DNA from 3 places in the Jeotgalibaca sp. PTS2502 genome. Region 3 is predicted to be linked to each of the others. Evidence: predicted binding sites of a transcription regulator. Region 3 holds the regulator's gene; each other region holds the start of a gene.
The links. The regulator Rex, encoded in region 3, represses fermentation and respiration genes when NADH is low (regulators of the CRP and FNR family bind a similar motif). The targets are predictions, from matches to a motif close to TTGTGAANTANTTCACAA.

Region 1: the regulator Rex is predicted to act here: its motif matches at 1,557-1,574, upstream of BW721_RS05675 (competence protein ComK).
Region 2: the regulator Rex is predicted to act here: its motif matches at 2,759-2,776, upstream of adhE (bifunctional acetaldehyde-CoA/alcohol dehydrogenase).

What each region holds. Positions count from the first base shown of each region.
Region 1 is NZ_CP019433.1:1,152,759-1,163,829, reverse strand. It holds gene BW721_RS05695 (LysM peptidoglycan-binding domain-containing protein) at 1-287, opposite strand, end outside; gene BW721_RS05690 (DUF2922 domain-containing protein) at 340-573, opposite strand; gene BW721_RS05685 (DUF1659 domain-containing protein) at 597-803, opposite strand; gene BW721_RS05680 (sigma-70 family RNA polymerase sigma factor) at 870-1,406, opposite strand; gene BW721_RS05675 (competence protein ComK) at 1,637-2,593, shown strand; gene BW721_RS05670 (general stress protein) at 2,672-3,445, shown strand; gene recX (recombination regulator RecX) at 3,642-4,475, shown strand; gene mutY (A/G-specific adenine glycosylase) at 4,472-5,686, shown strand; gene ntdP (nucleoside tri-diphosphate phosphatase) at 5,802-6,347, shown strand; gene BW721_RS05650 (SGNH/GDSL hydrolase family protein) at 6,768-8,051, shown strand; gene pulA (type I pullulanase) at 8,374-10,347, shown strand; gene BW721_RS05640 (Cof-type HAD-IIB family hydrolase) at 10,422-11,071, shown strand, end outside.
Region 2 is NZ_CP019433.1:840,467-851,537, forward strand. It holds gene adhE (bifunctional acetaldehyde-CoA/alcohol dehydrogenase) at 88-2,682, opposite strand; gene BW721_RS04110 (post-transcriptional regulator) at 2,912-3,193, opposite strand; gene yajC (preprotein translocase subunit YajC) at 3,222-3,560, opposite strand; gene tgt (tRNA guanosine(34) transglycosylase Tgt) at 3,630-4,775, opposite strand; gene BW721_RS04125 (sugar phosphate isomerase/epimerase family protein) at 4,891-5,649, opposite strand; gene BW721_RS04130 (hypothetical protein) at 5,667-6,455, opposite strand; gene floA (flotillin-like protein FloA) at 6,455-7,447, opposite strand; gene BW721_RS04140 (NfeD family protein) at 7,450-8,046, opposite strand; gene clpB (ATP-dependent chaperone ClpB) at 8,170-10,770, opposite strand; gene BW721_RS04150 (Gfo/Idh/MocA family protein) at 10,869-11,071, opposite strand, start outside.
Region 3 is NZ_CP019433.1:1,435,469-1,446,539, reverse strand. It holds gene BW721_RS07045 (UDP-glucose--hexose-1-phosphate uridylyltransferase) at 117-1,544, shown strand; gene BW721_RS07040 (CsbD family protein) at 1,811-2,038, opposite strand; gene tsaB (tRNA (adenosine(37)-N6)-threonylcarbamoyltransferase complex dimerization subunit type 1 TsaB) at 2,261-2,986, shown strand; gene rimI (ribosomal protein S18-alanine N-acetyltransferase) at 2,970-3,557, shown strand; gene rimI (ribosomal protein S18-alanine N-acetyltransferase) at 3,579-4,043, shown strand; gene tsaD (tRNA (adenosine(37)-N6)-threonylcarbamoyltransferase complex transferase subunit TsaD) at 4,074-5,090, shown strand; gene BW721_RS07015 (SDR family NAD(P)-dependent oxidoreductase) at 5,157-5,951, shown strand; gene BW721_RS07010 (ABC-F family ATP-binding cassette domain-containing protein) at 6,183-8,129, opposite strand; gene BW721_RS07005 (redox-sensing transcriptional repressor Rex) at 8,451-9,080, shown strand; gene BW721_RS07000 (YdiK family protein) at 9,115-9,321, opposite strand; gene BW721_RS06995 (CPBP family intramembrane glutamic endopeptidase) at 9,358-10,029, opposite strand; gene groES (co-chaperone GroES) at 10,241-10,525, shown strand; gene groL (chaperonin GroEL) at 10,551-11,071, shown strand, end outside.

The DNA of each region.
Region 1 (11,071 bases), 280 kb from region 3:
GTTGTCCTTGCTAACTCCACTTGTGCATAGGCATAAGGATTGGCATAGGGACCAGCGCCCCATTGGACTAGGCCAACTTTTGCCAGCTGGATAATTTTCCCGCCACCCCCAACCCAGTGAGAGACAAATGCTTGATGAGCATGACGTCTCATATAGGCGATTTCATTAGCTAAACTATTTGCGCCAACGTTATTAGGGTTACCCGATTCATGGGCGATAATACAGAGCGATTTTCTTAGAGGCTGTTGGTTAATAGCCAGCAGTTGTTTTTCAATTGGATAAGTCATGGTCATTCTCCTTTCAAAAAAAGCCGGGAATCAAGTCCCGGCTCATTAATTATTATGCTTCTACTTCAAAAATATCAGTCACGGTGCGTTCAATATAACGGGCACTATCTAAACCGGAATAAGGATTGACGCCTTTTACTTCAAACGCGTCTGTATCTACAATCGTTTGCATCGCGCTCTTCACGTCCTCTGCAGCTAAGTCGGTTACAGGGTTTTTCAAGCTTAAGTTACGGTTTTTGCCTTCAGCAGTTTTGAATTTTAACTCCAATGTTGTTGTCGTTGTCATTTTTTATTCCTCCTCGAATGTGATTAAGCTTTTAAGTAGCGGTGCTTTTCAGTTACAACAGCATGCATATCCGGCAAATCCACTAGACTTGCGACCGCTGCTTGAAAATTACCAATTTGCTGTTCAGATACATTTTCTTTCAAATTACTAAAACGCTGCTTCACTTCTTTTTCGTTTTCAAAATCATTAAAATACAGCTCTAAGTTTGCTTCTTCCCATTGTTTAATCATGTTAATGCCTCCTAGTTGTTAGTGTGTAGTGTCATGACTGCCTACACTTATAACAACGAATTAACTTTAAAAAGTGTTACCCTCTTTTAAAAATAAAGCCTTTTTCTGCAACGACTGGCGCCACCGATAAACTGTTTTTCGTGAGACAGCGTGTTTCTTGGCAATAGCTGTTATAGAGAGCTGGCCCAGCAAACGGTCTGCTAGAAATAGGCGTTCTTTAGGAGAGAGAAGGGTCATTAAGTGTGTCAATTGGTCGGCAAAGATCAGTTCATCAAAGGCGGGATCTTCACTAGCCAAATCAGTTATGTCATCGGAATCTGCTTCTTGGCGGTCAATTCGGCGATTTTCTTTTCTCATTTCATCTAAGAATGCCCAATGGAGGCGTTGGCTGGCATAATAAACAAAGGGATAACGGTTTGTTTCATCAAAGGGGTCTTTGTCAAAGTCATGGTAAGCATCGAATAGTTTCAAACAGCCTAATTGGTAAAAATCATCATAATCTTGCTTGCCTTTGTGGATCGTTAGTTTTTTAAGGCTGGCATAAATGATGCCTTCGAATTGGTGGAGTATGGCTTGCATCGTTTCTTCAGTAAGCTTGTTCATCTCAATCATTCCTTTTAGTGAATTTATGAACTTACTGAGGCCTCAGAACTGTTCGAGCTAACTATAGTCCGAGTATGTATAGTTAGACAAAACGCCAAAATAGATGAGATTTATTACCAAAAAGGTGGTACATAATAAATATGGTTATTTTTGTGAAAAACTAAACATATTGTGGTTTATTTCTCACAAGTGAGGTATAGTTAAGGGAGCGATAAAAGAGGAGGACATTTATGGACTATTTTTTTGATTTTAAAAACCTTCATTATAAAAAATCAGAGCAAGAGGACTTGAATCATCCGTTGTACCGTACGTTTCCAGAACGTATCCCTTTTTTTAACCAAACAAATGAATACGCTTACTTGAACGGAAGTAGCTATCTTTTTGAGGGAGGTGTAGAGTCGAGAAGCTTGTCCCCATTACCGCCCATGGTTCGGATTACTGACAAGGAAAGTATTCGTTATTATTTAAATTATGCGAAAGATTATGATGAAGTTTTTATTGATATGGGGATATTTTGTGTGATTAATGTTTCGGATTATTTAGATCATTATGATTATCAGACGTTGGTTTTCTATGAAGATGGTGTTGTGATTAAATCAAATGAGTCGTCTAATACTGTGATGGAAAAATTATTTTGTAAAGCTGGTGTGGGCTACAATCAAATTCGGTTTATTATTCAGGCTATTGAGGGTAAAGCTCACCACGGCAGTCCGTATGTTTTAGGTAAGGCGAGTTATTTACCGCTCAGAGGTCCAAGTAAAAAAGATGTGACGTGGGTTAGTCTCGGACACTTGGTTCATTTTAGAAAATTATCGAAAGAGCATAAGCGCATTCGTCTTGAATTTAAAAAGCGGCATTCTATCGATATTGATATGGCTATGGATGTATTTCGGCGTCATATTGATTCGGCATCCTATTTATTTTCCTGCCAGCATTCATTTTTAGATAGGGCGTGTCATTTATTTGGGATGTTTCCGCTGCCACATGATGAGGTAGTGAATCCAACGTTATTGCACCAAATCCATTACAGTAATCGTCTTAACAAGCAGCACACTTTGGAGGAGATGGTTATTTTGATGATGTTGTCTTTATGGCGGGAATTTGTTCGAGATGAGCCCTTCAAAGAAAACCCACTGGTTGATGACATCAACGACTTCCTGGCCAAAAAGTTTCCTTCTTACTTTTAATGGTTAAATGGTTATTAGTTGTTATTTGCTAGGTCCTGTCTTAAAATGGACATAGTTGAATGGGAAGGAGTGGCAAGTTTGGAAAAGAGAGTGGAAGGTTCATTTGCGAGTTACGACGATATTCAGGTAGCAATTCAGAATATGCTCGATCAGGGGTATACGGCACAACAGCTTGTTGTTATTAGCCGAAACGAGGAAGCACGTCAATTGGTAGCTGAGTCTGCGGTCGAAGTTGTCGTGACGTCAGACGAAGAAGAAGGTTTATGGGACAAAATTGTAGCGTTCTTTACACTTGATTTGGACGGTGATGATGAGGAAGATTTGTTCGAGAACTACGGCATTGACGAAGACACTTACGAACGCTTTGAAGATGCGTTGGAAAATGGCGAATATGTCCTCTTAATCGACAGTGCGCCACCAGTCCGTCAAGAGCACACACAATACTTAGTACGAGACGGCATCTTACCAGAGGAGGAGGACACAATGAATCATGTCAAACCAGATTGGACAGACGCTGACGACAATGTAAAAGGTGATGTAGAACAGCACTCAATTGAAGCTGGTAAGAAAGCAAACCATCCCCATCCAGATCCACAACCCGAAGTTTCTGCTGGCGGCGATGCCCCAGACTTAAAAGAAGAGGTGACTGGGCAACCAATTGAAGCTGAAGAAGTTGAAGGCGATCCAACCATGGCTGACGACAACCAAAATCTAGCCGATATGCAGTTTGATCATTCGGACTCCCACCCTGAAGTAGAAGAAGATGGTACACCTATTTCGACTGACCCATTTGGTGGCGAAACCGTTGTAGAAGACGATCCATCTAACGTTGAGCCCGACTATAAAAAGTAAAATAAAACTACCAGTGTTGTGCTGGTAGTTTTTTGGTGCGTTTGAATGGCGATGGCGTTCAGAGATAAAAAACAGTCTGACATTCCTCAAAACACCATACCAATAGGAAGCTGGAACAAAAATGAGGCAGGAAACGCCTTACTTTTATTAAAAGTCGTTTGTTTGATATAATAGAAGAACTGGAAGGGGGGATTTTGTGGAAGAGAAGACTGAGCAGCTACCGGAGATTACGATGATTCAGGTTCAGAAACGACGTAAGGATCGGTTTAATATTTATTTGGACGGGGAGTATGCGTTCCCGATTTCGGAGGCAGTTTTGATTAAGACGGGTCTCTATAAGGGGATGACATTGACCAAGGAGCGGCAGGAAACCATCGAGGAGGAAAATTCTCAGTATTTGGCTTACACGATTGCGGTTGATTATTTATCTTATGGTTTGAGAAGTGAGAAGGAAGTCCGGCAGAAGCTGCTGGATAATGAGATTGAGATGCGTTATATTCATACCACGCTCGAGCGGCTGCGTGATCAGATGTATATCAATGACCAGATTTATGGAGAAAGTTATACTCGGACGGCTGCCAATATCAACCGCAAGGGCCCGCGTCAAATTGCACAGGATTTGAAAGCAAAAGGGTTGGATGATGAGACGATTGCCCATTCATTAATGGAGTATCCTGATAACCAGCAACTAGAAAATGCGCAATATCTGGCGGAAAAAGCCATGAACAAGCAAAGCCGAACCTCTTCGAAAGATGCCCAGATGAAAGTCCGCCTACATCTCCAACAAAAAGGCTATCCCAAAGATATTATTAATCAGGTCTTCGAAGGATTAGATAGTGAAAAAAGTGAAGAAGATGAGCTGTTCGCCTTGCGCATTCAAGGTGATAAAGTTTGGCGGCGATACAGTCGCAAGGCTGAGGGCCGTGAGCTCGAGCAGAAAGTAAAAGGAAACCTCTATCAAAAAGGCTTTCCCGGTGATTTGATTAATCAATACATAGAAGAAAAGAAACAGGAAATGGATGTAGAATGACAATTAATAGAAACGACTTAATAAATGAATTAAAAGAAAAATACGGCATCACCATGTGGCCAGAAGAAAAAATTCAAGCTTTTCGAAAAGCCTTGCTTGATTGGTATGACGCAGCAGGGCGCGACCATTTACCATGGCGTTTGAACAATGATCCTTACCGCATTTGGGTATCAGAAATTATGCTCCAACAAACGCAAGTGATTACGGTAATTCCCTACTACAACCGCTTTATGACGCTCTTTCCGTCAATTAAAGAATTAGCTGAAGCCGAAGAGGATGTTTTATTGAAAGCATGGGAAGGGCTGGGCTATTATTCCCGTGTCCGTAACCTCCAAAAAGCAGCCCAACAAATTATGGCTGACTACGATGGCGTTTTTCCTAATCAACCGGAAGAAATTATCAAGTTAAAAGGCATCGGACCTTATACAGCTGGGGCTATTTCCAGTATGGCTTTTGGCTTGCCGGAACCAGCTGTGGACGGCAATGTCATGCGCGTATTTAGCCGTGTGTTTGAAATTGGAGACGATATTGCTAAACCTGCAACACGGAAAATATTTGAAAGTTTGGTTCGGATCCTCATTGATCCAGACCGACCAGGCGATTTTAACCAAGCCATTATGGACTTGGGGACGGACATTTGTGCCCCGAAAAATCCCCGTCCGGAAGAAAGTCCCATTAAGGATTTCAACCAAGCCTACCAAAATGGCACTATGCACCTCTATCCCTTTAAATCAAAGGCCAAAAAGCCTGTTCCTAAAACCATGCAGGGCATTGTTATTCAAAGCGGCGACCATTTCCTTTTGGAGAAGCGTCCCGAGAGCGGCCTGCTAGCTAACTTTTGGACCTTCCCCCTCGTCGAGGAAAACTGGGGCGATTGGCCTAAAATCGAGCAGATTAACTTTTTGGTGGCCGAACCCGCACCTCTTAACGAAGAAGGAATGCATGCTTTAAATACGTTTTTGGATGAAAAATTAAGGATGACCGCTGAGCAGATTCAGCCGGCAGTAGGGTCATTCACCCATGTTTTCAGCCACCGTAAGTGGGATATTACGGTTCATCATGTGGCTGTTGAAGAGATGAAAGAGGACTTGCCAGAAAATATGCAGTGGGTGAGTCGATTTGATTTTCCTGACTATGCCTTTGCCGTTCCGCAACAGAAAATGTGGGAAATAATCTGGAAAGAAAATCGAAAATTCTTGCAATCATTTTAATAAGAATGGTCACAGCCTTTCAATCTTATGTTATACTACTTTGTGAGTGTAAAACTGTTAGATTAAAAGGATTCGCCTTTTAATCCATAAAAGATATAGAAAGTTGGGCACCGTGATGCATCATCCAAAAGAAGGAGAATTCATCACTATTAAAAGTTATAAGCATGACGGCAGCCTACATCGCACCTGGCGTGATACGATGGTGTTGAAAACAAGTGATCAATCGATTATTGGTTGTAATGACCATACTTTAGTGACGGAGGCAGATGGCCGTCGCTGGGTAACGCGTGAACCGGCGCTATTGTACTACCATAAGCATTACTGGTTTAACGTGGTAACGATGATTCGTCAAAAGGGTGTTTCTTATTACTGTAACTTGGCATCTCCTTATGCGATTGACGAAGAAGCGTTGAAATATATCGATTATGACTTGGACATCAAAGTATTCCCAGATGGTGAAAAACGATTGTTGGATGTGGATGAGTACGAATTGCACCGCAAGCGTATGAGTTATCCAAATGAAATTGACCATATCCTAAAAGAGAATGTCAAAATCTTAGTTGATTGGATCAACGAGGAAAAAGGTCCATTCTCAAAAGAGTATGTTGAACTTTGGTATGAAAGATATTGTCAGCTGTCGCACCAGAAAAATAACAAGTGATGAAGTAGATGGACAGCCTCTGACGAGGCTGTTTTTTTGTAGACTAGGGGATTATAAGTTCAGCCATCAATGTCTAGCTCCCAAGTCCTGACCTAGTGAAAAAAAGATAAATTTGCCCCATTGCGCGCTTCGCTGCTCATTCAGGGTCAAATTTCCTATTTTTTCATAGGCCAAGGCGGACTTGTCCGCTTTTCTTATGATTAGGTGTTGGTGGAGTGAATAGAAATAGTAAAATCAGTTTCTACTCACTAAGACTGCTAATGGAGGAGTTCATCGTCAAGTAAACCTTTGACCTTTCACAAAATGCACAATAATAAAGACGATAAAAAAATATTTAGTTATTATCGTGCAATTGTGATGTTTTTATATTATTATATGAAGGGTATTAAAAACTAACTATTATTACAGGAGCGAATATAATTGAAGAAAAAGGAAATTTTTCTTGTAGTGGCTATGGGAATCTTAACAGTCGGCGTGATTGTTTTTGGATTTATTTATAGTCGCAACCAAAGACAAGAAATAGCAAACAGCCAAGACTATCAAGAAATCAGCCAAGCAGATTCATTTGAAGAACGTAAAAAGAAAAAAGAAGAAGAAAGACGTGCATCGTTCCTTGCAGCTTTTGATGAAAATAGGGAAGAAAGTACGGTCGCAGATTTCTTACAATATGTGAAATACGGTAAAGGCGACACAGCGATTACCTTTTTCGGTGAAGTAGAAACGGATGCGGCATGGATTGTTGATAATATGAATGCCTTATCTAACGAGCGTTTGTTCAGCGAAATGAAAATGAATTTTGTGAGCAGCCTTGATTTAGATGAAGGATTAGAAAGTAAAACGGACGAATTAGTTGCAAGTCAGCCAGATGTTATTTTCTATTTTTCACCATTGCCAGTTAATGAGATCGTTGATTGGACTTGGGAAGGCGAAGCAGTTTACGAAAGTAACATCACAGAGGTTTTCACAGCTTATGATGCGATTAAGGAGAGTTTGCCTGAAACGCTAGTCGTTCTCGTTACTCCTCCACCAGTTGAATCTTATGAAGGTGAAAATGGTGTGGAATCCTACCACCAACCTGAAATTAATGAGATGATCGCTATCAGCGAAGAAAATGGCTTGCCTGTTTATAACTTACACGACCAAGTGATGGAAAGTCTGACAACCAATAATGCGACAATTGAAAGTTTATACACAGAAGATGGTAGTTTGACTGAAGAAGGTCAAACATTAGTAAAAGATTTCTTCTTTAAAAATTTAAAAGAGTTAAAAGTGAATTCGACGACTGCCTACCATTTAGATGGCGAGCCAGCTGAAGTAGATATCGTTTTTGACGAAGTTTTAGAAGAAGAAGAGTCTTCTGAGGAAGAGAGTGTTGAAGAAGTTGTTGAGGAAGAATATGTAGAAGAATGGTCAGAGGAAGAGACTGACTGGGGATGGGAAGAACCTGTGGAAGAAGAGCCAACTTGGACTCCGCCAGCATCTTCAGAAACACCAACGACGCCAGTAGTACCGACTCAACCAACACCGACACCAACACCGACTCCGCCAGCATCTGAAGAGCCGCCAGCATCTGAGGAGCCGCCAGCATCTGAAGAGCCGCCAGCATCCGAGGAACCGCCAGCATCCGAGGAGCCAACTGAGCCAGAAGAACCAACTGAGCCTGAAGTTCCAGCGTTCTCTGAGGTTGAAGATAGTGCTGAATAATGAAAAAACTCTCATAAATACCAAAAAATCAAATATCCGTCTTTAAGCTCAAACAGAGAACGTTTTTTAATAACGTTCTCTGTTTTTTTGCATTCTTTCGAACCTTTTCAATCGTTCATAAACCTAATGTTTCGAAATAGAAACAATGAACAAGTGTTATAAAATAAGCAAACGTTCAAAAGTAACGATTTGCTAAATTTAGGTAAAAAAGCTTAAAAAGCACTAAAAGTTGCTGTATAATACCAAGATAGAAATCATTATAATTATAAAATACTGATAGAAACCATTAAATTAGTTTTTGCCGTTTAGAAAGGATTACAACATGAATAAAAAAGTGAGACACTATAGAGACCATGCAGGAGCTTCTTATGCTATGCCCATTACAGACATCTATTCGCCAGAGACTGACAGCCTAAAAATCGGGCCAGCCTTTGACGACTTGTTTGCATACGATGGTGTGTTAGGTGTGCAATATTCACCGCAAGCGTCTTTATTTCGTCTGTGGTCACCGGTCGCTGTTAGTGTTGATTTGGTTTTATATGACGGTTTGTATAGTAATCGCAAGCGCCATTTGCCGATGCAGGAAGTGGCCAATGGGACCTTTGAGATTGAGGTAACCGATGACTTAGATAACACAGCTTATATGTACGCGGTTCACTATCCAGATGGCAGCTTTATTGAAACGGTGGATCCTTACGCAACGGCTGTAACCCTTAACGGTGAGCGCTCGGTCGTTGTTAACTTAGCTTCTACTAATCCTGAAAACTGGACAAATCGCATGACCGCCTTCAGTGCACCAACTGATGCTATTATTTATGAAGCCCATATTCGCGATTTTACGTTTTCTGAACAGATTAAGGCGACAAATCGGGCGAAATTCCTCGGTGTTATTGAAGAAGGTCTGAAAACGACAAATGGAAAAACAGCGGGCTTTGACTATTTGAAAGAACTGGGCATTACTCATTTACAGCTTCTGCCGATGTACGACTTTCAAACCGTTGATGAAAAATACCAATTCGCCAGCTATAATTGGGGCTACGACCCGCAGAACTACAATGTGCCGGAGGGATCTTATGCCACCGACCCATCCGATCCTAAAACACGAATTCGTGAAATGAAACAAATGGTCCAAGGGCTACATGATGCGGGGATTCGCGTTATCATGGATGTCGTCTACAATCATGTTTATGAGCCGATTGGGCATCCCTTTGACAATGTGGCGCCAGGCTATTATTTTAGACAAAATCCGGATGGGTCACCGTCGAATGGAACAGGTGTTGGGAACGATACGGCATCTGAACGCCTGATGATGCGCCGTTATATCGTTGATAGTGTGCGTTATTGGGTAGAAGAATACCATATTGATGGTTTCCGTTTTGACTTGATGGGGATTCATGATGTGCAAACAATGGTGGAAATACGGGCAGCTCTTGATGAGATTGATCCATCAATTATCATGATTGGGGAAGGCTGGGATTTGAATACCAACTTGCCTGCAGATCAAAAAGCAAATGCTAAAAATGCCCATCAAATGCTACGTATTGCGCACTTTAACGATGCCCTTCGCACTGCTATTAAAGGGCGAGATATGGATGGTGGTCATGATACAGGGATTGTGACAGGTAAGAGTTTTATGGAGCAGTGGGTGGCAATTAACCAACAGGGTGGGGCCTACTACCCTCAAGATGTGGCGACTTATCAAGAACCAGACCAGGTTGTTCAATATATCGAAGCTCACGATAACTTTACCCTATATGATAAACTAAAGCTGAATATGCCTGGCGATGATGAATCGACTCGAGCGAAACGTCATCTGCTCGCGCAAAGTATGGCCTTTTTAGCTCAAGGAATTCCGTTTATTCATGCTGGACAAGAATTTTTCCGTACAAAACATGGTGTAGAAAATTCATACAAATCGCCAGATAAAATTAATTTCTTTGATTGGGAGTTGAAAGATAAGAACCAATTTGCGGTGGATTATATGAAGGGTCTTATTGCCTTGCGCCGGTCTGAACCACTCTTTCGCCTGCAGACAGCTGATCAAATCATCCGTCATATGTCGGTTTTAAAGGCGGACTATTATCAAGTGGTTTGGCAGCTGGAAGATGAGGATCATGCTTACTACGTTTTATTTAATGCTAATGGAAATGCGATTAGTTTTGACATGGAGCTAGGGGATTACGAAGTGTTGGTAAACAATCAAATTGTTAACTTAGATCATCCAGAACAGTTAAAAAATAGTTCAATTATCGTCGTGGACGGTTTATCTACAACTATTCTACGGTTGAAAAAATAATTAAATCGACCAGTCCTTTAGTGAAAAGGGCTGGTTTTTTGGTACAATGAATGAAAGAGAAAAGGAGTGCAGCCATGATCAAATTAGTAGCGATTGATATCGACGGCACGTTGGTGAATGAGGAGAAAGTTGTCACGCCAAAGGTTCATCAAGCCATTCAAACTGCCATCGACCAAGGAGTAAAAATTGTTTTGTGTACAGGTAGACCGATGGAAGGAATTCGTCCTTATTTAGAAGAACTGGGACTTCAAAACGAAGAAGACTATGTGATTTCACATAACGGAGCCTGTATAACACGGACAGACAGTCATGAAGTTTTAGAAGAAGTGGCTTTGCAGCTAGCTGATCTTCATGAATTATATGAATTTGGGAAAAACTTTCCAGCCGATATTTGTATCTTAAACGAAGAAGATTTTCTTTTATTAGTAGAGGATCCACAAACTGCCTCAATTTCAAAGCGTATGAGTGACGAGAGTGATACTGTTAATATGAAGCTTGACTTGGTTACAATTGATGACTTGAATGAGCAATCGCAATTACTGAAGTTATTATATGTAGGGGCGAAAGAAGATCTAGATGTTATTGAAGCAGCCATTCCATCAGAATTCCGTGACCGTTTCTACATTGTTAGAAGCCAAGATTTCTTAATCGAAATCATGGTGAAGGGTACTCATAAAGGAACCGCTCTTGAAAAACTAGCCAACCACCTGGGATTTACTATGGA
Region 2 (11,071 bases), 600 kb from region 3:
ATAATCTCTTTTAGCCTAGAGAGCAACAAAGGGACTCGGTTTGCCCGAGTCCCTTTGTTAGATAAATTCAATTATTATTTACCGTAATTATTTGCCATAGTATGCTGCTGTTAGAACTTGTTTTAGTTCACTGATTAACGGTTGTTTTGGATTAGCTGTTGTACATTGGTCTTCGAATGCTAATTCGGCAAGCTTATCGCCATCGCGTTTCAACCAGTCTTCTGGTACGCCTTCTTCTTGGAAGCTCATTTTAATACCCACATCTTTACCTAATTGGTAAACAGCATCTGCTAAAGCTTCAACTAATTCTTCTGTTGTATTGCCTTTCAAACCAATATAGCGAGCAATCGTTGCATAATCTTCATCAGCGCGGAATGATTCATATTTTGCCCACATACTTAATTTTGAAGGTTCTGAAGCATTATAACGAATAATGTGTGGTAACAAGACTGCATTAGTTCTACCATGAACAAGGTTCCATAGCCCACCAATTTTATGTGCTAGTGAGTGAGAAATACCTAGGAAGGCATTTGCAAAAGCCATACCCGCAATCGTTGATGCGTTATGTACTTTTTCACGAGAATAAGCATCACCTTTATTATAAGAATCTCTTAAGTGGTCAAAGATTAATTTAATAGCTTGTAAACTCAATCCTCTTGTATAGTCATTTGCAAGAACAGAAACATAAGATTCAATAGCATGGGTTAGAACATCCATACCTGTATCTGCTGTTACTACTTTTGGAACACTGTAAACGAATTGTGGATCGACGATTGCCACATCTGGTGTTAGTGCGTAGTCTGCTAATGGGTATTTAATATGTGTTTCACTGTCTGTAATAACTGTAAATGGTGTTACTTCAGAACCAGTCCCTGATGTTGTTGGAATACATACCAATTGCGCTTTTTCCATCGGTTCAATCTTGTAAGTCCGTTTACGAATATCAAGGTATTTTTGTTTCGCTCCGAAGAAGTTACTTTCTGGATGTTCATAGAATAACCACATTGCCTTAGCAGCATCCATTGGTGAACCACCACCGATTGCAATAATCGTATCTGGCTTGAAATCTCGCATTTTTTCAGTTCCACGATTAACTGTATTCGTTGAAGGGTTTGGTTCAACATCAGAGAAAATTGTATAAACTACTTTATTTTTACGACGTTTTAGTTGCTCAAGTACAATGTCAACATAACCTAGTTTCATCATGCCCTCATCACAAACGATGAATACACGTTCAATGTCTCTCATGTCACGTAAGTAGCGAACTGAGTTTTCTTCAAAATAAATTCTGTCAGGAACTTTAATCCACTGCATATTATTTCTCCTTTTAGCGATGGTTTTAATATTTAGTAAATCAAAGGCAGAAACGTTACCAGATACAGAGTTTCTTCCGTAAGAACCACAGCCAAGTGTTAATGATGGAATATTGTTGTTGTATAGTCCACCGATACCACCTTGAGCAGTTGGTGAGTTCACTAAAATACGACACGCCTTCATTTGTTTCCCAAATTCTTCAACCAACTGATCATCGGTTGTGTGAATACACGCTGAGTGACCAAGACCATCCAAATCAAGCATCGCCTTACATAAGTCAAAGGCATGGTCAGTTGAGTTTGATTTCATCATTGCTAACACAGGTGATAATTTTTCTCTTGATAATGGGTAGTCAGCTCCTGCACCTTCTAATTCAACAATAATCAATTTTGTATCTTCTGGCACTTTAATACCTGCTAATTCAGCAATCTTAACAGCTGGCATCCCAACAATTTGCGGATTAATTGCTTGTTTGTCTTCACGCATAATCGCAGCTTCTAACTTAGCGATTTCTTTTTCTTTCACGAAATAAGCACGTCTCTTAATGAATTCTTGTTTAACCTCGTCGTAAATTTCTTTATCGACAATCGCTGCTTGTTCAGAAGCACAAATCATACCATTATCAAATGTTTTTGAAACAATCAAATCGTTGACCGCTTTTTTAACATTAGCTGTTTTTTCAACATATGCAGGCACGTTACCCGGTCCTACACCAAGAGCTGGTTTTCCAGTTGAATAAGCAGCCTTTACCATTGCTGATCCACCTGTTGCAAGGACAGCTGCTACATCTGGATGGTGGATTAATAAATTTGTTTTCTCCATTGAAACACCATCAATCCATTGAATACAATCTTCAGGTGCACCAGCTTCAAGCGCTGCTTGGTACAGCACTTTAGCTGTTGCAATCGAACACTTTTCTGCACTTGGGTGGAAAGAGAAAATAATTGGATTGCGTGTTTTCATCGAAATAAGTGATTTGAAGATTGTTGTTGATGTTGGATTTGTTGTTGGTATAATCCCTGCAAGTACACCAAGTGGTGCTGCAACTTTAATAATTTGATCAACTTCATTATCTTCAATAATGCCGACTGTTTTATTTTTTTTAATGTTATGCCAAATATTTTCTGAAGCATAAATATTTTTCAAACATTTATCTTCATAAACACCACGCCCTGTTTCTTCTACGGCCATTTTAGCTAATGCCATATGTTGATCAAGCGCTGATAACGCCATATGTCTAACAATGTTATCTATTTTTTCTTGGTCTAATTGTTCCATTTTTTCAAGAGCTTTTAACCCTTTAGTTGTTAGACCATTAATAATATCTTGTGATGTTTTCTGAACGTCTTTTACTTTTACTTCTGCCATAAAAAGTCATCCCCTTTTTTTGTTCTTCTTTTCACAAGTTATTATATTACAGCTGTTTTCAAAAGTAAATACCCTTTTGTAAAATAATTCACAAGTATAACAAACGCCTATATAAAAGCGAAACTGTTTCATTATCTATTTAATAGCAATGAAAGCGCTTTTGTGATTAAATGAACAATACAGATAAAAAAAGAGTCGCAATTTGAAATTTGCGACTCTTTTCAGCTTTTTAAAAAAATTCTTCAAAATTTATTTCCTCAAGTGACGATACATTATAAACTTGTGCTTCTAACGATTTGTAATCAAAGTATTGATTAACAGATGCGTTAAGAATATCGGCTACTTGCTGATAATAATAGGACGGTATGGAATGTTTCCAGACAAAGCTCTTAAAACATAAGATTAGATCATCTGTTTCGATGTTCGAATAACCTTCTTTAGAAAATTCCGATACCTTTAATTCAAACCATGGACGCAATTCTTCATAGAAATCAGTATTTTCTTCAGTCATTCGCTCATCACTCCATTTTGAATAAGAACTATTCGTTCGTTTCTTCTATTTCTTGAACGATTTCGTCTGCCTCAATGGTACCTGCATCTGTTGAAACAGTAGATGCTTTGACAACGCGTGAAATAGCTCGTTTCTCAAATGTTAAGAAAATACCTTCACAGTCTAGTGTAACAGTTTGTTTCGTTGTATCGACTTCATCAACAACACCATGTAATCCGCCAATTGTAATCACGCTGTCACCAGATTTAATTTCATTTAGCATGTCTTGTGTTTTCTTTTGTTGTTTCTTTTGAGGACGGATTAGAATGAAGTACATCGCTCCAAATATTAGTCCGTAAAATAAAATCATTGTTAGTCCTTGTGGCATGTTAATTCCTCCATTAATTTAATCTATACATCAAACTTTACCAAAGTAAGAGCTTACTTACCAGTTATTTTAGAATTTTTTAGCATTTTTTTGATTATAGCCGTATTCTTCCATAAAGGCTTCTCGGAATTCTAACAAGTTATCATCCATAATGGCTTGACGAACTTGTGTCATCAAATTAATTAAGAAGTGTAGATTATGGTAACTCGTTAAACGAAGACCAAATGTTTCATCTGCTTTAAATAAATGACGGATATAAGCTCGTGTATAGTTTTGACACGTATAGCATGAACAGTTCTCATCTAATGGACGGAAATCACGCTCATAAATGGCATTTTTAACGACTAAGCGACCTTTGCTTGTCATACATGTTCCATTACGCGCAATTCGCGTTGGCAACACGCAATCAAACATATCGACTCCACGAATAACGCCATCAATTAACGAATCTGGTGCACCAACACCCATTAAATACCTTGGTTTATGGTCTGGAATAACAGGCGTAATATAATCCAAAACTTCATTCATTTCTTCTTTTGTTTCACCAACAGATAGACCACCGATAGAATAGCCTGGGAAATCCATGCCAACGAGGTCCTTAGCACTTTGCATACGCAAGTCTTTGTAACCTGCTCCTTGAATAATACCAAATAAGCCTTGTTGATCTGACTTTTTATGAGCCTTCATGCCACGCTCTGCCCAACGACTTGTCCGTTCAACAGATCGCTTGATATAATCATAGCTCTCATCAAATGGTGGACACTCATCAAAGCTCATAATAATATCTGCACCTAATTTATTTTGAATGTCAATTGCTTTTTCAGGTGATAGGAACATTTTCGAACCATTCAAATGGTTTCTAAAATGAACACCTTCTTCTGTAATTTTACGATTCTCTGCTAAAGAGAATACTTGGAAGCCGCCAGAATCAGTTAAAATTCCTTTGTCCCAGTTCATAAATTTGTGCAGACCACCTGCTTCTTCCACAAGGTCAGCACCAGGACGTAGCCACAAGTGATAGGTATTACTCAAAATAATTTGTGAGCCCATATCTTTTAATTCTTCTGGAGCCATTGATTTAACAGTTGCCAATGTTCCAACTGGCATAAACATAGGAGTTTGAAATGTCCCATGAGGTGTAATAATCTCACCCAATCTAGCGCCAGTATGTTTTTCTTTTTTTATTAACCGATAACGGATTGCTGGTTCAGTCAATTTATTCCCTTCCTTCTGAAACTAATCATTACACAGTATATCACAGTTACTTTCGTCTTGAAATAAAAATGAGAGTAAGCTCACCGTCTGAAAGACGATTTACTTACTCTCGTTTTTAGTAGATTAGTTGTTCTTTTTCAGCTTTTAAAACATCAATTGCTGTTTCTTTATTACCACATGGGTACTCAATTGCTGCTGGAATATTTTCTGGAAAAACAGCCAATACATCTTGTATATCAATTTCTCCTGTCTCAATTAAAGCAAGTTCAAGCTGATGGTCTGGTGTCTGTTTCACATTTTTAATATGAATATAGTTGACATAATCCTTTAGAACAACAGCTGCTTCTTCGGCTAATTCTTGAATGTATAGAACATTTCCGGTGTCAAAGGTCAATTGAATCGGTAATTGCTCGGAATGAGCAACGAAGATAAAATCAGACAAAGCTTTTGCCGAGCCGCCCTCAATAGTCTGATCATTTTCAATCGTTAATTGAATATCAGGATACTGCTTGAATAACTGATTAAGACTCTCAACATGTTTTTCTTGTAAGCCCTGGTAATCACCCAGTGTGACCTTCACTTGGATAGCACCCATCATTCTTGCTTCTTCAAAATAAGTCGTTAAAGCAGGATTAATTTCTCTTGATTCAAATAAAACGGAAGGGACGGAGTAAGACAATGGCATATGAAAACGTTCTGCCTCTGTCCTAGTCTCTAACAATTCTCCCGTAAGATTCCGAAGAAACTCTCTTCGAATTTCAACAAAAGAAAAGCCTAGCTCCTTAATCGTCTTAATATAGGTTAACTGTTGAACCGTTCCTTCACTTAACTCTTCATTAAAAACAAGCGTATTGACACCTAAAAGACGTGACATGGTATTCCTCTTTTTCATTAAAAATCTGGTCGTTCTAAAATCGTTTGCGCGATGACTGCTTCTCTTAGCCATTCTTTTTGACGTTGTCGCTCTTTTTTAGAATGGCTTGAATGTGTCTTCCTATTGAGTGATGGTTCCACTGCTAGTCCTTCGCTAGTTTGTAACATTTTATCCACTATAATGTCAAACTGTTTGGCGTATTGATCGTACTCTTCTTGGAACACATCACTCTCTTGATCCAACGATTGCCAATCTAATTCATCTTCCTCTGTTTCTGAAAGAATAGGCGCTTCATTTGTTATCTTGTAATCTTCCATCATTGATGACTTTTCATGACGACCACTAGCTATTTCTGATAAGTTTTTTTTAACCGTTGGCCAAACATCAGGTCTTCTAATAAACTTAATTAATTCAACCTCTGAATTTGGTGAATTAAAGACAGCCTGAATTTCTTGCTTATATTGGTCTGGCAAGGACTCTTTTAATAAGCCATAAAGATCAGCAGGTTTATATTTTAACAATTCTTTCAAACGAATAGACGTTGTATTTCTTCTTGACGATTGTTGTTGCTCATTTCTATTTCTTGTTGACTGAACGTTTCTCGCCCTTTGCAATTGTTGATTTCTCATTTGTCTATTAGATTGCTGTTGTGTCTGTTTTTTAACAGAAGCTTGCCGCCATTGATTGTCTTTTGCTCGTTTTTTTCCTTTGTGAACTTCATTAAGTAGGTTTTTGATGAAAAGCCCCCATAAACCGACCATGACGATAATAATCGCTAAGTTAAATAGTTGCCATAATAGGACCATTACGAATCACTTCTATCTTTATTTCCTGACAGTGAATTTCTCATATCGGTATCTGCTGTAATATTTTTCATTTTATAATAATCCATCACACCTAGATTACCTGAACGAAGTGCTTCAGCCATTGCTAAGGGCACTTGCGCCTCAGCTTCAACAACTTTAGCACGTTGTCTTTGAACTTCAGCAATCATTTCTTGCTCTTCAGCAACTGCCAATGATCGTTTTTCTTCCGCTTTAGCTTGTGCCACACGCTTATCAGCTTCAGCTTGTTCTGCTTGTAATTTCGCACCAACGTTACGACCGACATCAACGTCCGCAATATCAATCGATAGGATTTCGAAAGCTGTTCCGGAGTCCAACCCTTTACGTAAAATCGTTTGTGAAATTGAATCAGGATTTTCTAAAACTTGTGAGTGCGCTTTAGCAGACCCTACAGTTGTAACAATCCCTTCACCAACACGGGCAATAATCGTTTCTTCACCCGCACCACCAACAAGTCGCTCGATATTTGCACGTACAGTTACTTTAGCTTTTGCCTTTACTTCAATACCATTCATCGCTACACCAGCAATAATAGGTGTTTCAATAACTTTAGGGTTTACCGATACTTGTACGGCTTCAAACACATTACGCCCTGCTAAATCAATAGCTGCAGCTTGCTCAAACTCCAATTCAATGTTCGCACGTTGCGCTGCGATTAAGGCATCAATAACTAAGTTGATATCTCCACCTGCCAAGTAATGAGCCTCAAGCTCGCTTGTATCAATAATCAACCCTGCTTTAGTTGCTTTAATCAAAGGTTGAACAACTAAACTAGGAGCTACACGTCTCAAACGCATTCCAATTAAATCTGAGATTTTCAGCTTTACTCCTGAAAAATAAGCCGTAATCCATAATCCAACCGGTACAAAACGGAAAAATAACGATAATATCAATATGACGATGACAGCTATAATAACGACACCGATGATACTGCCTTGAATACCTTCTTGCATAATTAAACCAGCTCCTTAACAATAATTTTTATTCCTTCTACATGAATGACTTGAACACGCGACCCTTCTCGAATAATCGCACCATCGCTAACCACATCTAGCGTTTGACCATCAATGTCAGCTTTTCCTGATGGACGAAGCGTGGTTGATGCTGTTCCCGTTTTACCAAGAAATAGCGAATAATCTTTAGCGGTTGAATAGCCTCTATTTTTTTCAAGAGCTGTTCCTAATATTAAGCTACTCTTGCCTGGCAAGAAGGTATAGCCCTTCTTCAATAAAATATAAGCCGTTATAACTGCTATCACAATTGCTAACCCTAAATCCAGTAAACTTCCCCATAAATCGTTTTGATTGGAGAGATAACCTAAGCCCAACAAGACCACACCAGTAATCCCTATCAATCCAAAATCTGGAATAAAAATTTCTAAAATTAATAAGAATATACCTGCTAAGAAGAGTAAAAAGGTTACCCATGTTCCGGTTCCTACCAAAATAAAGTAAATAAAAAAACTAATAATTGATAAACCACCAAAAACATAAAACTTGTTGGTAAAGAGCATGATGACTAAACAAATGAAGCCAATAGCCAGAAAAAGCATTTCTTTCACCTCCTGTATGTTCTGTCGTTCGTTCTACTTTATATTTTATCTTAAATTTGAAAATAAATAAAGCGACAACCGAGTAAATTTCATTAACGTTGTTGTCGCTTCAATTTATTTATTTTATTGACTTGAAATAATGACTTGCCCATTTTCAACGGTTAAAGAAACAGTTTGATGTTCACTAACGTTCCCTTTTATAATCTCCTTAGCAAGCGCATTTTCAATATGGTTGGTAATAAATCGTCTTAAAGGACGCGCTCCATAATGAGGGTCATACGCATTCTCTGCAATCCACTGACTAAGTTCTTCTGTGACATGAAGGGTGATTTGTTTATCAGCCAGACGGTTTTGCAAGTCGCCCATTATCTTATTCACAATCAGATGAATATCATTTGGAGTGAGTGGCGAGAACAAAACGGTATCGTCTATACGGTTTAAGAATTCTGGTTTAAAGCTCGCTTTTAACAAATCCATCACTTGTTTTCGTCCTTCATCCTTAATGCTACCATCCATTGCTAAATTATCTAACAATAGTGGCGATCCTAGATTACTTGTCATAATCAAAATAGTATTTTTAAAATCAACTGTCCGCCCTTTCGAATCGGTCAATCGTCCATCATCCATCACTTGTAGAAGAATGTTAAAGACATCAGGATGGGCTTTTTCAATTTCATCTAGTAAAACGATTGTATAAGGACTTCTTCGAACTGCTTCTGTTAACTGGCCACCTTCTTCATACCCCACATAACCAGGAGGTGCTCCAACTAAACGACTAACAGCAAATTTTTCCATATATTCACTCATATCAATTCTCACTAAATGGTCTTCTGAATCAAATAGACTTTCTGCTAATGCTTTTGCTAATTCAGTTTTCCCAACACCTGTTGGTCCAAGGAATAAGAATGATCCAATCGGTCTCTGTGACGATTGTAAACCAGCTCGTGAACGTAAAACAGCATTAGTAACGCTCTCCACAGCTTCATCTTGACCAATCACACGTTTATGTAGGGTATCAGCTAGAGAGAGTAACTTTTCTTTCTCTCCTTCAACCAATCGTTTCACTGGTATAGCTGTTAACCGTTCGACTACAACTGCGATTTCATTTTCGGTAACGGATTCTTGTACCAGCTTGCTCTCTTTTTTAGCAGCATCTTGATGGCTTTTTTCTAGACTGGCTACTTCTTTTTCAAGTTGCGGTATGGTGCCGTGTCTTAATACGGCTGCTTTTTCAAGATCATACTCAGCTTCCGCATCCTCTAGTTGTCGTCTAGCTGTTTCCAATTCCTCACGTTTTGAACGAACTGTTTCAGCCTCTTCCTTTTCAATCTCCCATTTCATCTTGAGACGATTCGCTTCTTCTCTGTAATCGGCCAAGTCATTTCGAATGACCTCTAAACGATGCAGGCTCAGATCATCAGATTCTTGCTTTAAAGCCGCCTCTTCAATTTCTAGCTGCATCAAGCGTCTGGTTACTTGGTCTAATTCGGTTGGCATAGAGTTCATTTCTACTTTAATGGTTGCACAAGCCTCATCGACCAAATCAATCGCCTTGTCAGGCAAAAAGCGCTCTGTGATATAGCGGTTTGATAAAGTTGCTGCGGCTACTAAGGCATTGTCGTGAATGGTTACACTGTGGTGGATTTCAAACCGTTCCTTCAATCCTCTTAAAATAGTGATGGTATCCTCAACAGTTGGTTCATTGACGATAACTCTTTGGAATCTCCGCTCAAGTGCCTTATCTTTTTCAAAGTTTTGTTGGTATTCATCTAAGGTTGTCGCACCAATACAATGTAGCTCGCCACGAGCTAGCATTGGTTTTAGTAAATTTCCAGCATCCATGCTACCTTCTGTTTTACCTGCACCAATAATCGTATGGATTTCATCAATAAATAAAATAATACGACCATCACTCTTCTTGACCTCTTTTAACACACTTTTCAAACGCTCTTCAAACTCGCCCCGATATTTTGCGCCCGCAATCAGCGCCCCCATATCGAGTGAAAAAATCGTTTTGTCCCGTAAGTTATCCGGCACATCTTTTCGAACGATACGTTGCGCTAATCCTTCCACAATAGCTGTTTTTCCAACACCTGGTTCACCAATCAAGACAGGGTTATTCTTTGTTTTACGTGATAAGATCCGAATAACATCCCTAATCTCTTCATCTCGGCCAATAACAGGATCATGCTTCCCACTCTTCATTGCTTGAACGAGGTCAATCCCATATTTTTCCAAAGCTTGATAGTTATTTTCTTGGTCTTGTGATGTCACACGATCGCCTCCCCTTATTTCCGCTATTTTTTCTTTTAGACGCTCTTGATTAATATTATACTGATTCAAATGCACCACTAACGGGTGATTTGAAAAAGTCATCAGTGCTAATAACAAGACATCCGTTGATAAATACTCATCCTGAAAATCTGTCATGATACGATTAGCCTCAGTCAACAATTGATATAAACCTTGACCAAACTGTTGCCCATATTGAACAGTTGCTCCTGATACTTGAGAAATCTTATCCAATTCCTTATCTATTGTCGTTTCAAACTGATCAATAGCTAACCCTAAATCACTATAAATATTAGTCGCAAGCTCATTGGGTTGAATCAGTACTTTCCATAGATGAGGAATTTCGATGAATTGGTGCTTTCGTGTCATTGCCACTTGCTGTGCTTCTGCCAGCGCTTCTTGAACGGCATGAGTCATTTTATCTCCTTGCATAGTGACCACCTCTCTTATGATTCTAAGGTTATTATACGCCTATGGTCAACTAAGGTCAAAAAAATAGAGCACGATGTTTGACCATCATGCCCTCATTCCTATAAATCAATCAAATCTTTAATCTGAACAGCTAAACCAGATGCAATGGATTGATTAGCTGCTACACCTGTTAAAATAGACATAGCCCCATCAATATGACTCGCCGCTCGATTAAACGGATCATGGTCAGCAACTCCAAACAATTCATTCAATAGGATTGGATCACCACCACCATGCCCGCCTTCGCCATCTTCAATAGCAA
Region 3 (11,071 bases):
GAATAGCTAATAGACATGAATTCATTTCAAAAAAGAAAAGAGGTTTATCGGTGGAAACTAGCAAAACAATAGATCAGCTTATTTGCGATTTTGTAGCAAAAGGCGTGTCATCGCATATGATTCATCCTCTTGATACTTATTATGCGACTAATAGATTATTAAATATCTTAAAAAAAGATCATTTTGAGACTAACCTTCTGCCCTCTATCCCATTGCAGGGCTTATTGGATTTGATGGATCAGCTGGTCCAGTACGCTGTTGAAGAAGGCGTTATTGAAGATAACTCACGCAGCCGCGAAGAATTAGAAGCAGAAATCATGGATGTGGTAACGCCTGCACCTTCTGTCATTAATCGGACATTCTGGGAATCTTACCAAGAAGCACCTATGCGAGCGACTGATGAATTTTATAAATTATCAAAACGTAATGACTATATCAAAACGCGTCATATTGCGAAGAATGAACAGTTTAAAGTGGATTCGAAATATGGCTACTTTGACATTACGATCAATTTATCTAAACCTGAAAAATCAAAACAAGAAATCGAAGAGGCAAAATTATCGGTAGGTAACTATCCAGAATGTCAGCTATGTGCGACCAATGAGGGTTATAAAGGAAGAGCAGGTATTTCAGCTCGGACTAACCACCGAGTTATTCGAATTCCTATTCAAGAAGAAAATTGGGGATTCCAATACTCACCATATGCCTACTATAATGAGCATTGTATCGTTTTCTCAAAACACCATACTCCGATGGTCGTTAACAAACAGACGATTAGTAATTTATTGGAATTAGTGACGGTCTTACCACATTACTTCATGGGATCTAATGCCGGATTGCCTATTGTGGGTGGATCACTCTTAGGACATGATCATTATCAAGGGGGACGTCATCATTTTCCAATGGAAGAGGCCAAAGTATTGGAGTCTTGGGATTGGCACGCTGATTCAGAAGTTCGAGCAGAACGGTTACATTGGCCGTTATCCGTTATTCGTTTACGGGCTATTGATCCAAGCCCACTGATTAAAGCGGGAGCTGAAATTATGGAGGCTTGGTCAACTTACTCGAATGAGGCGTTAGCGATTCTTTCTGAAACTGCTGGTGAAAACCATAATGCGGTCACTTTAATTGCCCGTCGTAATGGCGAAGCCTATGAGCTAGATGTTGTTTTACGTAATAACCGTACAAATGACCAGTATCCAGATGGTATTTTCCACCCACATCAGGACGTGCAACATATTAAAAAGGAAAATATCGGCTTAATTGAAGTACTAGGAACGGCAATTTTACCGCCGCGTCTCAAGTCAGAACTAGCTGAAGTCACTCAGTTTGTTTTAGGCGAAACAGATCAAGTAGCAGATTATCATCTAGAATGGGCCAACGAACTGAAAGAAGCAGGTAATATAACGGCTGAAACAGCGACAGCTCTTATTCAAAAATCAGTCGGCAAAAAGTTCGAACGTGTTCTAGAAGACGCAGGTGTCTTCAAGCAAGATGAAACAGGGCAAACAGCCTTTGCGGAATTTGTAAACCAATTTAAATAGAAATGAGAAAGAGGACAAAACCGACTTTAATGGTTTTGTCCTCTTTTGTTGATGCGTTATGTCGAGTGGCTTAGCGAAGAAGTGTTCACTCGACAGTTTTTGAGCGAAATGTGTCGAGTGGCGAAAAAATAATGTCCCACTCGACAGTTTATCGGCGATTTATGTCGAGTGAGTCAAAAAATAGCTGCCACTCGACAGATTGGCAGCTATTCCATACAAAAAGCCTTCTGGAATACTACTTCCAGAAGGCTTTTTCTTAATAAGATTTAAATATCGTCTACACGATCATCGGCTCTACGTTGAAGCTCATCAATTTTATCGTCAGCTTTATTTTTAGCTTCACCGATTTTTTCTCTGGCTTCTCCTTTTTTCTGTTGCAGCTTACCTTCGATTTCTTTACTCTTATCATCGACTAAGTCGCCATATTCTTCCTTTACTTTACCTACAACCTTATCTTTCAACCCTTTTGCTTTATCTTCAAATCCATTTGCCATGTTAATTCCTCCTAGCTTATAGTTAAAAATAAATATAAAAGAGAAAAGTTGTGCATCTCTTACTCTATATTTTAGGTAAATATAGAAAATATGCAAACAATAACCCTTATCGCTAAAAATGAGAAAAGGGAATGATAAGAAGATTTTTAGATGTAATTACGCTATAATGTGAGTAATAAAAAGAGTGAAGCCCGACGGAACAGGCTTGGAAGGAAGAGTTTTTTGAAAATACTAGCTATTGAATCATCAAATCAAACATTAAGTGTTGCGACTATGGAGGATGGATTAGTTGTAGCAGAATATACACGAAACGGTAATCTTCAACATAGTACGCAGTTGATGCCAGCAGTTCAAGATGTGTTACAGGCTGCCAACTGGACACCACAGGACTTAGATCGTATAGCTATATCAAAAGGACCAGGCTCGTATACGGGTGTGCGGATTGGCGCAACCATTGCTAAAACACTAGCATGGACACTAGATAAGCCATTAATTCCTGTTTCCAGCTTAAAAGTATTGGCAGCTAATATTGACCATTTTGACGGCTTAGTCGTACCGATTATGGATGCGAGACGAAATAATATGTACACTGCTGCCTATGAGATTATTAACGGGCAAATTGAAGAAGAATTAGCAGAGTGTCATATCGCCAGTGAAGACTGGTTTAATCAATTAAAAGAAACCAATCAACCGATTCTTTTTGTCGGCCAAGACCTTGCGAATTACCAAGACGCTATTGAAGCGAATTTAGGTCAACAGGCTCACTTTTCTCTTAAAAAGCAGTGGTTGCCGAGCGCTGGTGTGTTAGCTAATTTAGCTATAACTGCTGAAGCAGAAGATGTTCACATCTTTACACCGGAATATTTGAAGAAGCCAGAAGCAGAAGAGACTTGGCAAAAAACTCATGAAGGATCACGAAAGGGTGATTACGTTGAAAGAATTGATTAATCAATTCCAGAGTTTTGTAGAAACCATTCAAAAGGAAATTGTGTACCCACAAAAAAGTCAGTTTTTGTCGAGTCGTGTAGACTATTTACCCGACCATTTTCTATCGAGAAACGGTACGCAACTGCGTCTAGAAATAGGCGAAAGACGTCATATTGCGGATGTCCTTTATATAGAAAAACTAGGCTATAAAGGAAAAACGCCTTGGGGCTATGCAGCCTTAGAAAATGATATTGTCAGAAACACCAAATCCCTTTATTTGATTGTTTATGAAGGCTTTGAACCGGTTGCTTTTTTAGGCGTTAGACTGGAAGACCGGGACATCCATATCACTAATGTTGCGGTTGTACCAGACTGGCAGCAGCAAGGAGTTGGTCAGCAACTCTTCCACTTTTTAAAAGAAGTAGCGCGTGAAGAAACTGTGAAATCCCTTAGTTTGGAAGTACGTGTGTCCAACAATCAAGCACAGGGGCTCTATCACAAATTGGGCTTTACGTCCGTTCGGATTAAGAAAAATTACTACCACGGTGATGGGGAAGATGCTGTGGATATGTTATTAACGTTAGACCAATGATATGAATAAGGAAGGTACAAGATGAAGGTGACAGACACTGTAGTAATCCTTAATGGAGAAAATCCAACGATCGCTCAATCGTTGTATGATGTGACGGTTGCAGCAAACAACGGCCAAACAACTTGGAAAGTGTCCTCCTTTCAAACGGAACTTTCTGATTCTAACCATCTTTACTTAGGCTATTACAAAGAGGATCGCTTAGTCGGTTATATTGGCTGTCAAATAATTCTCGATGAAATGTCGATTAATAACTTTGCAGTACACTCAGATTACAAACAACAAGGGATTGGCACAGACCTAATCAAGCAACTATTAGCTGTATGTGAAGAAAAGGAGATTCGCTTCTTTTATTTAGAAGTACGCGTCTCTAACCAAGCGGCTATCCACCTTTATAAAAAGATGGGATTTGAGGAGGTAGCCCTTCGGAAAGATTACTACCAACAACCTAAGGAAGATGCCTATATCTTTCAATTAATAAAAAAATAAACCGGCTAGTCCTAGAGGTGAAGAGAAAAAATGAAGAAACAAGATGAATTAATTTTAGCAATCGAAAGTAGCTGCGATGAAACAAGTGCGGCTGTTATCAAAAATGGTGATACCATTTTATCGAATATTGTGGCATCTCAAATAAAGAGCCACATGCGGTTCGGTGGAGTTGTACCTGAAGTAGCTAGCCGCCACCACGTTGAACAAATCACACAAATTATTGAAGCAGCATTGGAAAAAGCAGAACTTGAAATGGCTGATATGGATGCCGTTGCTGTCACAGAAGGACCAGGATTAGTAGGGTCTTTATTAATTGGTGTTAGCGCAGCTAAGGCATTAGCTTTTGCTCATGGGAAGCCATTAATTGCAACCAACCATATGGCTGGCCATATCTACGCTAATCAGCTAGTTCAACCCTTACAGTTTCCATTACTATCACTAGTTGTCAGTGGTGGTCATACGGAATTGATTTATATGCCTGAAGATAGTGTGTTTGAAATTATTGGTGAAACACGAGATGATGCAGCAGGTGAAGCTTACGATAAAATTGGACGTGTGCTTGGCTTACCGTACCCAGGTGGAAAGGTGATGGATGAGATGGCACACCAGGGCGAAGACACATACGATTTTCCACGTGCCATGATCCATGAAGATAACTATGATTTCAGTTTTTCAGGCTTGAAGAGTGCGGTTATCAACACCATTCATAATGCTAGACAGAAGGGCGATGACATCGATCCTCACAACATTGCCACTAGTTTTCAAGCAGCAGTAGTGGATGTGCTAGTTGCGAAAACCATTCGCGCTGCTAAAGAAAACCCGATTAAGCAACTCTTGCTAGCAGGTGGGGTTGCAGCTAACAAGGGACTTCGTGAAGCCCTCACTCAAGCTGTTGCAAAAGAATTGCCTGATGTGGAACTTCTTATCCCACCATTGTCATTATGTGGTGATAATGCTGCTATGATTGGTGCGGCTGCGCATCACCAATACATCAATGAATCATTTGCAGAGCTTAGTCTAAATGCGCGACCAGGTCTTGCTTTATAAGCGTCTTTCCTTATTAATCATTCAGCCAAAATGGCTGTTCGAAAATAAAGAGAATAGGTGATCAAGATGAAAGTAACGAACAAAACGATTGTCGTAACAGGTGCCGGTGCCGGAATGGGACGTGAAATTGTCTTAGAAATTTTAAGGCGAGGAGGCCGTGTTGCCGCAGTCGATATCAATCAAGCGAGTTTAGAACAAACCAAGCAATTAGCTGGTGAAAAGGCTAAAGATGTCTCACTCCATGTGATGGATATTAGAGACCAAGCGGCTATTGAAGCTTTGCCACAAACTGTGATCCAGCATCACGGTTCCATTGATGGTGTGATTAATAATGCCGGTGTTATTCAGCCTTTTATCCCAGTTTCAGAGTTAGACATGGATAAGGTTCGTTTCGTAATGGATGTTAATTTTTACGGGACGCTTTATTTTGTAAAAAGCTTGCTGCCTTATTTTGAACAAGCGCCAGAAGCGCATATTGTTAATGTATCGAGTATGGGTGGCTTTCTCCCTGTGCCGGGGCAATCTGTGTATGGTGCCTCTAAAGCAGCCGTTAAATTATTAACAGAAGGCTTACATTCAGAGCTGAAGGATAGCCATATCCATGTGAGCGTTGTGTTTCCGGGCGCTATTAAAACAGATATTATGACCAATTCGAAAGTTGATCGTGGTCCAAGTGCCGGTGACAATGAGAAGGTGACTGACAAGATTACAACAGCACCTGCAGCAGCTAAAATGATTGTTGATGGTATGGAGGCAAATAAATACCGGATATTTGTTGGGAATGACTCCAAATTAATGGACTTGCTTTATCGCATCATGCCTAAAAGGGCAGCAGCTATTATCGCAGAGAAATTGAAATAGTAAAAAGAGCCGTCGACGACGGCTCTTCTTTTGTGAGTGTTTGTAGGAGATACAGCAACAATAAATGCGCTGTATCGTACATATTGAGTTTTAAATGCCAGATACAGCTTTCTTTTTAGCTCTGTAAGTTACATTTGGGTCTTCAAATGTAAGATACAGCAAGATTTTATAGCTTGTATCGTGCAAATCGTACAAAAGAAGGTCCTCACTCAGTGAGAACCTCCTGTTGTCTTATAGATTTTCTAATTCTAGTGTTAATGATTCCCATTCGTGCAGCAAGTGATCTTGTTTTTCTTGCTGTGCGAGTAGTTGGTCATGTAAGTCTTGTACCTTTTCATGGTCACCAAATACTTCGGGAAGGGTAAGGGCTGTTTCGATTTCCTCAATAGCCACTTCTAATGCTTCTAGTTCTGACTCAGTACTTTCGATGACGCGCGATAGTTTGCGTTCCAACTTAGCCCGTTCTTTATTGGATTGGTAATCTTTTTTCTTCGTATCGGTTTGAGTAGTCGTTGCTAACTCTGCTGCTGCTTCATCGAGAAGCAGTTGGGCGAGCGCAGCTTCTTCTTGTTTCTTCTCGACGTAATAATCGTAATCGCCTAAATAGAGCTTACTACCATCTTCAGATAATTCTAAAATACTCGTTGCAATCCGGTTAATGAAGTAGCGGTCATGCGATACGAATAATAGGGTACCATCGTATTCAATCAAGGCATTTTCCAATACTTCTTTACTGTCGATGTCCAAGTGGTTGGTTGGCTCATCTAGCATCAAAACATTATTCTTTTCCAAGGCTAACTTACACAAAGATAGTCGAGCTCGTTCGCCTCCGCTTAGAGAATAAATGGTTTTGTCAACATCTTCACCGCTAAAGAGGAAGCTTCCTAAAATACTCCTAATTGCTGTTTCATTCATAGTTGGATGCAGATCCCAAATTTCAGAAAGAACGGTTTTATTTTCCGTTAAGTTTTTTTGTTCTTGGTCATAATAGCCGATTTCTAAGTTAGACCCATAATGGATGTCTCCTTTGATAAGTGGTAGTTCCTTGTTAATACTTTTAAGGAGAGTTGACTTACCAATCCCATTTGGTCCGACAATTCCAATGGCTTGATGTTTGCGCAAGTCCATATGAATAGGGGCAGAGAGAATCGTGCTATCATAGCCAATGGCGCCATTTTCTAGAATCATGACGACATTGCCGCTTTCCTTTTCAATGTCAAACGAAAAGCGAGCAGATTTCTCGTCACCTTTTGGTTTTTCGAGTCGAGTCATTTTATCAAGGCGCTTGCGTCGGCTCTGTGCCATTTTAGTAGTTGATGCACGAACTAAATTACGAGCAATATAGTCTTCTAATTTAGCAATTTCGCCTTGTTGTTTTTCGAATTGTTTCATTTCTTGCTCTAATCGGGCTGCTTTTTCTTTTAAGTAAAAGGAATAGTTGCCTTTGTAATAATGGATGCGATTGCGGCTAATTTCATAGACACTGGTAGCGACTTTATCTAAAAAGTAACGGTCATGAGATACGATAAGCAAGGTGCCACGATAAGCGATTAGGTAGTTTTCTAACCAAGCTAATGTATCAATGTCCAAATGGTTAGTTGGCTCGTCCAAAATAAGTAAATCATTTTTTTCGAGTAGGATTTTTGCAAGTGCTAAGCGTGTCTTTTGACCGCCGGAGAGTTGCGAAACAGGTCGTTGGTGGTCTTCCTCGTAAAAACGGAAGCCATGTAGAACGGAACGGATTTCTGACTCGTAGCCGTAAGCATTTTTTTCTTGGATTTCTTGCTGCAAACTATCATAACGTTTTAGAGCAGCTTCAAAGGCTATAGTGTCTTGCATCAACGTTTCATCGGTTAAGGCATGGGCTGCTTCTTCAGCTTCTTTCGTTAGTTTAATAATGGGTTCGAAGACCGACAGCATTTCTTCCCAAATAGTGTTGTCGGAATCAACTGTACTGTATTGGTCTAAGTAACCAATATGGAGATCTTTTTTCTTGGCAATCTTGCCTTCGTCGGTGGGTTCAAAACCAGCTAGTATTTTTAATAAAGTCGATTTACCAGCACCGTTACGGCCGACCAAGGCAATTCTCTCTTGGTCTTGAATGGTAATTTGAATATTTTCAAATAGGACTGCTGAACCGAAGTGACGCGCAAGATTTTGGCCTTGCAATAATATCATAGGTGTATCCTCTTTCTCTATATAATGGTCGTTAAATTGTCAAATAAGAACATGCCATTTCATTTTATCATAGAATTTTAACAAGAGATAGGAACATTAATTGAAAAGCCAATGATTGTGAATAATGTCGCTACTTTTATTTAAAGCTTATGAAAATAAGGGAAACAAAGAATTTTTTTCACAAAAAGATACAAATTAGAGAAAAATACTAGATATTTCACAATGTGGTGCTATAATGTCATTATGTATTAGATTGCTAAGATTATGTGATTATTCTTTTTTATATAGATTTAAAACGTTATGCTGAAAGGGAGCGTTGTAATGTCAACAGAAATACCAAGAGCAACTGCCAGACGGTTGCCAATTTATCACCGTTATTTGAGATATCTGCATAACGCAGGAAAAGCAAGAATTTCATCAAATGAATTAAGTGAAGCTGTCAAGGTGGACAGTGCGACTATCCGTCGTGACTTCTCTTATTTCGGTGCTTTAGGAAAAAGAGGATACGGTTATGATGTGGAGTACCTACTTGATTTCTTCAGCAAAACATTAAATCAAGACCGATTAACAAACGTTGCTCTTATCGGAGTAGGTAATTTAGGTCATGCTTTATTAAATTACAACTTCCACTTGAGCAATAATGTGCGCATCAGTTGTGCTTTTGATGTGAACGAAGAAATTGTTGGCAAAATCGTTAGTGGTGTTCCTGTTTATGATATGTCTGAAATGATTGAACAACTACGCATCCAACAAATCGATGTTGCCATTTTAACAGTCCCTCAAAATGTTGCTCAAAAAGCGACTAATGATTTAACTGAGGCTGGTGTAAAAGGTATCATGAACTTTACTCCGATTCGATTATCAGTTCCAGATGATGTTCGTATTCAAAATGTTGACTTAACGAATGAATTGCAAACATTGATTTATTTCTTAGATAATAATATTTCCTAAATAAAAAACAGTTAAGCCGCGGCTTAACTGTTTTTTATTTAGGATCGATATTTTCCTTGATTTTAAAATACGTATCAAGCATTCTAACGCCGTTAACAATATTATTTGTAGCGAATAGAATACTTAGAATAGCTAAAAAGCCCCAGCCTGATGTGTTGACACTATCAACGGCAAAGTAGACAAATAGCAAACCAAAAACAAATTTCATACCGATTTGGATGAGAATATCTTTTAAAGTCATGAGATTCCTTTCTAAACAAACATAAATAATAAGCGGTTATTGAAACAGCTCAGGGAAATAAAGAGGTAAGCTGGCATAAGCATTCATTAAAGCATGTGCCATGATAGGGGTAAAGATATTATTGGTTTTAAAGTATAAATAGCAAAACCATAATCCTAAAGACCCGTAAACAAGCATATGCCCATCAAAGTGGATAAAGGCGAACAACAATGAGCTGATGACAGCTGATCCGACAATTCCGACACTTGATGAAGAGAGTTGGGCAAAAATCGCTTTTCTAAAGACAAATTCTTCCATGATTGGTGCAAATAAAACAATCATAAAAATTAAGAAAGGATAGTCACTAGCGGTGTCTAACAAGGTTTGTGTATTGACCGATTCAGAAGAGACGTTAAAGACAGCCATTTCAATTAGAGACGTTACAATTTGAAGTACAATTGAGCCGACAAATCCAATTAATCCCCATAACACAATCTTTTTGGTAGGTGCAGATGGTTTATCCGTTAGTTCTGTTGAAGGAGTCCATTCCTTAGTTCGGTTGAGTAAAATCATCCCCATTGTTCCTAAAAAGGCAAATAAAATGGTTAAATTCAAACTCATTTCAATTTGACGATTTTCTGGGAATAAAAACATTAAGGGAAGGGGTAATAGCTGAGCAGCGATGTAAACAAAAATAATTTTAGTCGCTGTAGAAAGTTTCTTTTTCATAAATCTTACCTTTCTGTTAAGGTTAAAAAGCAAGGATGCTTTTTCTTCAATAACGTGAAGTTTAAAGTCTATATGAAAGTATATCACAATTTTAAAAAAAAATAATAGTTTTGTCTTGCATTCACTAGTAGATTTGATTAATATAGAGTCATAGATTAGCACTCTTTGGGTGAGAGTGCTAATTCAAATGATAGATTATGGAGGGATATTTGTGTTAAAACCATTAGGAAACCGCGTTATCATTGAAGTTGCTCAAGAAGAGGAGCAAACAGTCGGAGGGCTGGTGTTACCATCTTCAGCACAAGAAAAATCACAAACGGGTATTGTGATTGCAACGGGCGAAGGAAGAGTAACTGACAACGGTACAAAGATTGACATGGTTGTTAAAGAAGGGGACCGTGTTCTTTTTGAGAAATATTCCGGTACCGAAATTAAATACCAAGGCAAAGATTATCTCGTTATTAAAGAAACAGATGTCGTTGCAATTATTGACTAATTAAATTGATGAGGTGAATAGAATAATGGCTAAAGATATTAAATTTTCTGAAGACGCTCGTGCAGCCTTACTAAGAGGCGTTGATATACTGGCAAATACAGTAAAAGTAACACTTGGACCAAAAGGACGTAACGTTGTTTTAGAGAAAGCATACGGTTCGCCGCTAATTACAAATGATGGTGTTACCATTGCTAAAGAAGTTGAATTAGAAGACCACTTTGAAAATATGGGTGCTAAACTTGTTTCTGAAGTTGCCTCTAAAACAAATGATATTGCTGGAGATGGAACAACAACAGCAACTGTATTAACGCAAGCCATCGTGCGCGAAGGATTGAAAAACGTGACTGCCGGCGCAAACCCAGTTGGTATTCGTCGTGGTATTGAATTAGCAACAAAAGAAGCTGTTGCTGGACTAGCAGAAATTTCTCAAACGGTTAACTCAAAAGAATCAATTGCTCAAGTAGCTGCTGTTTCTTCAGGTTCTCGTGAAGTAGGGGAATTAATTGCTGAAGCAATGGAAAGAGTAGGTAACGACGGCGTTATCAC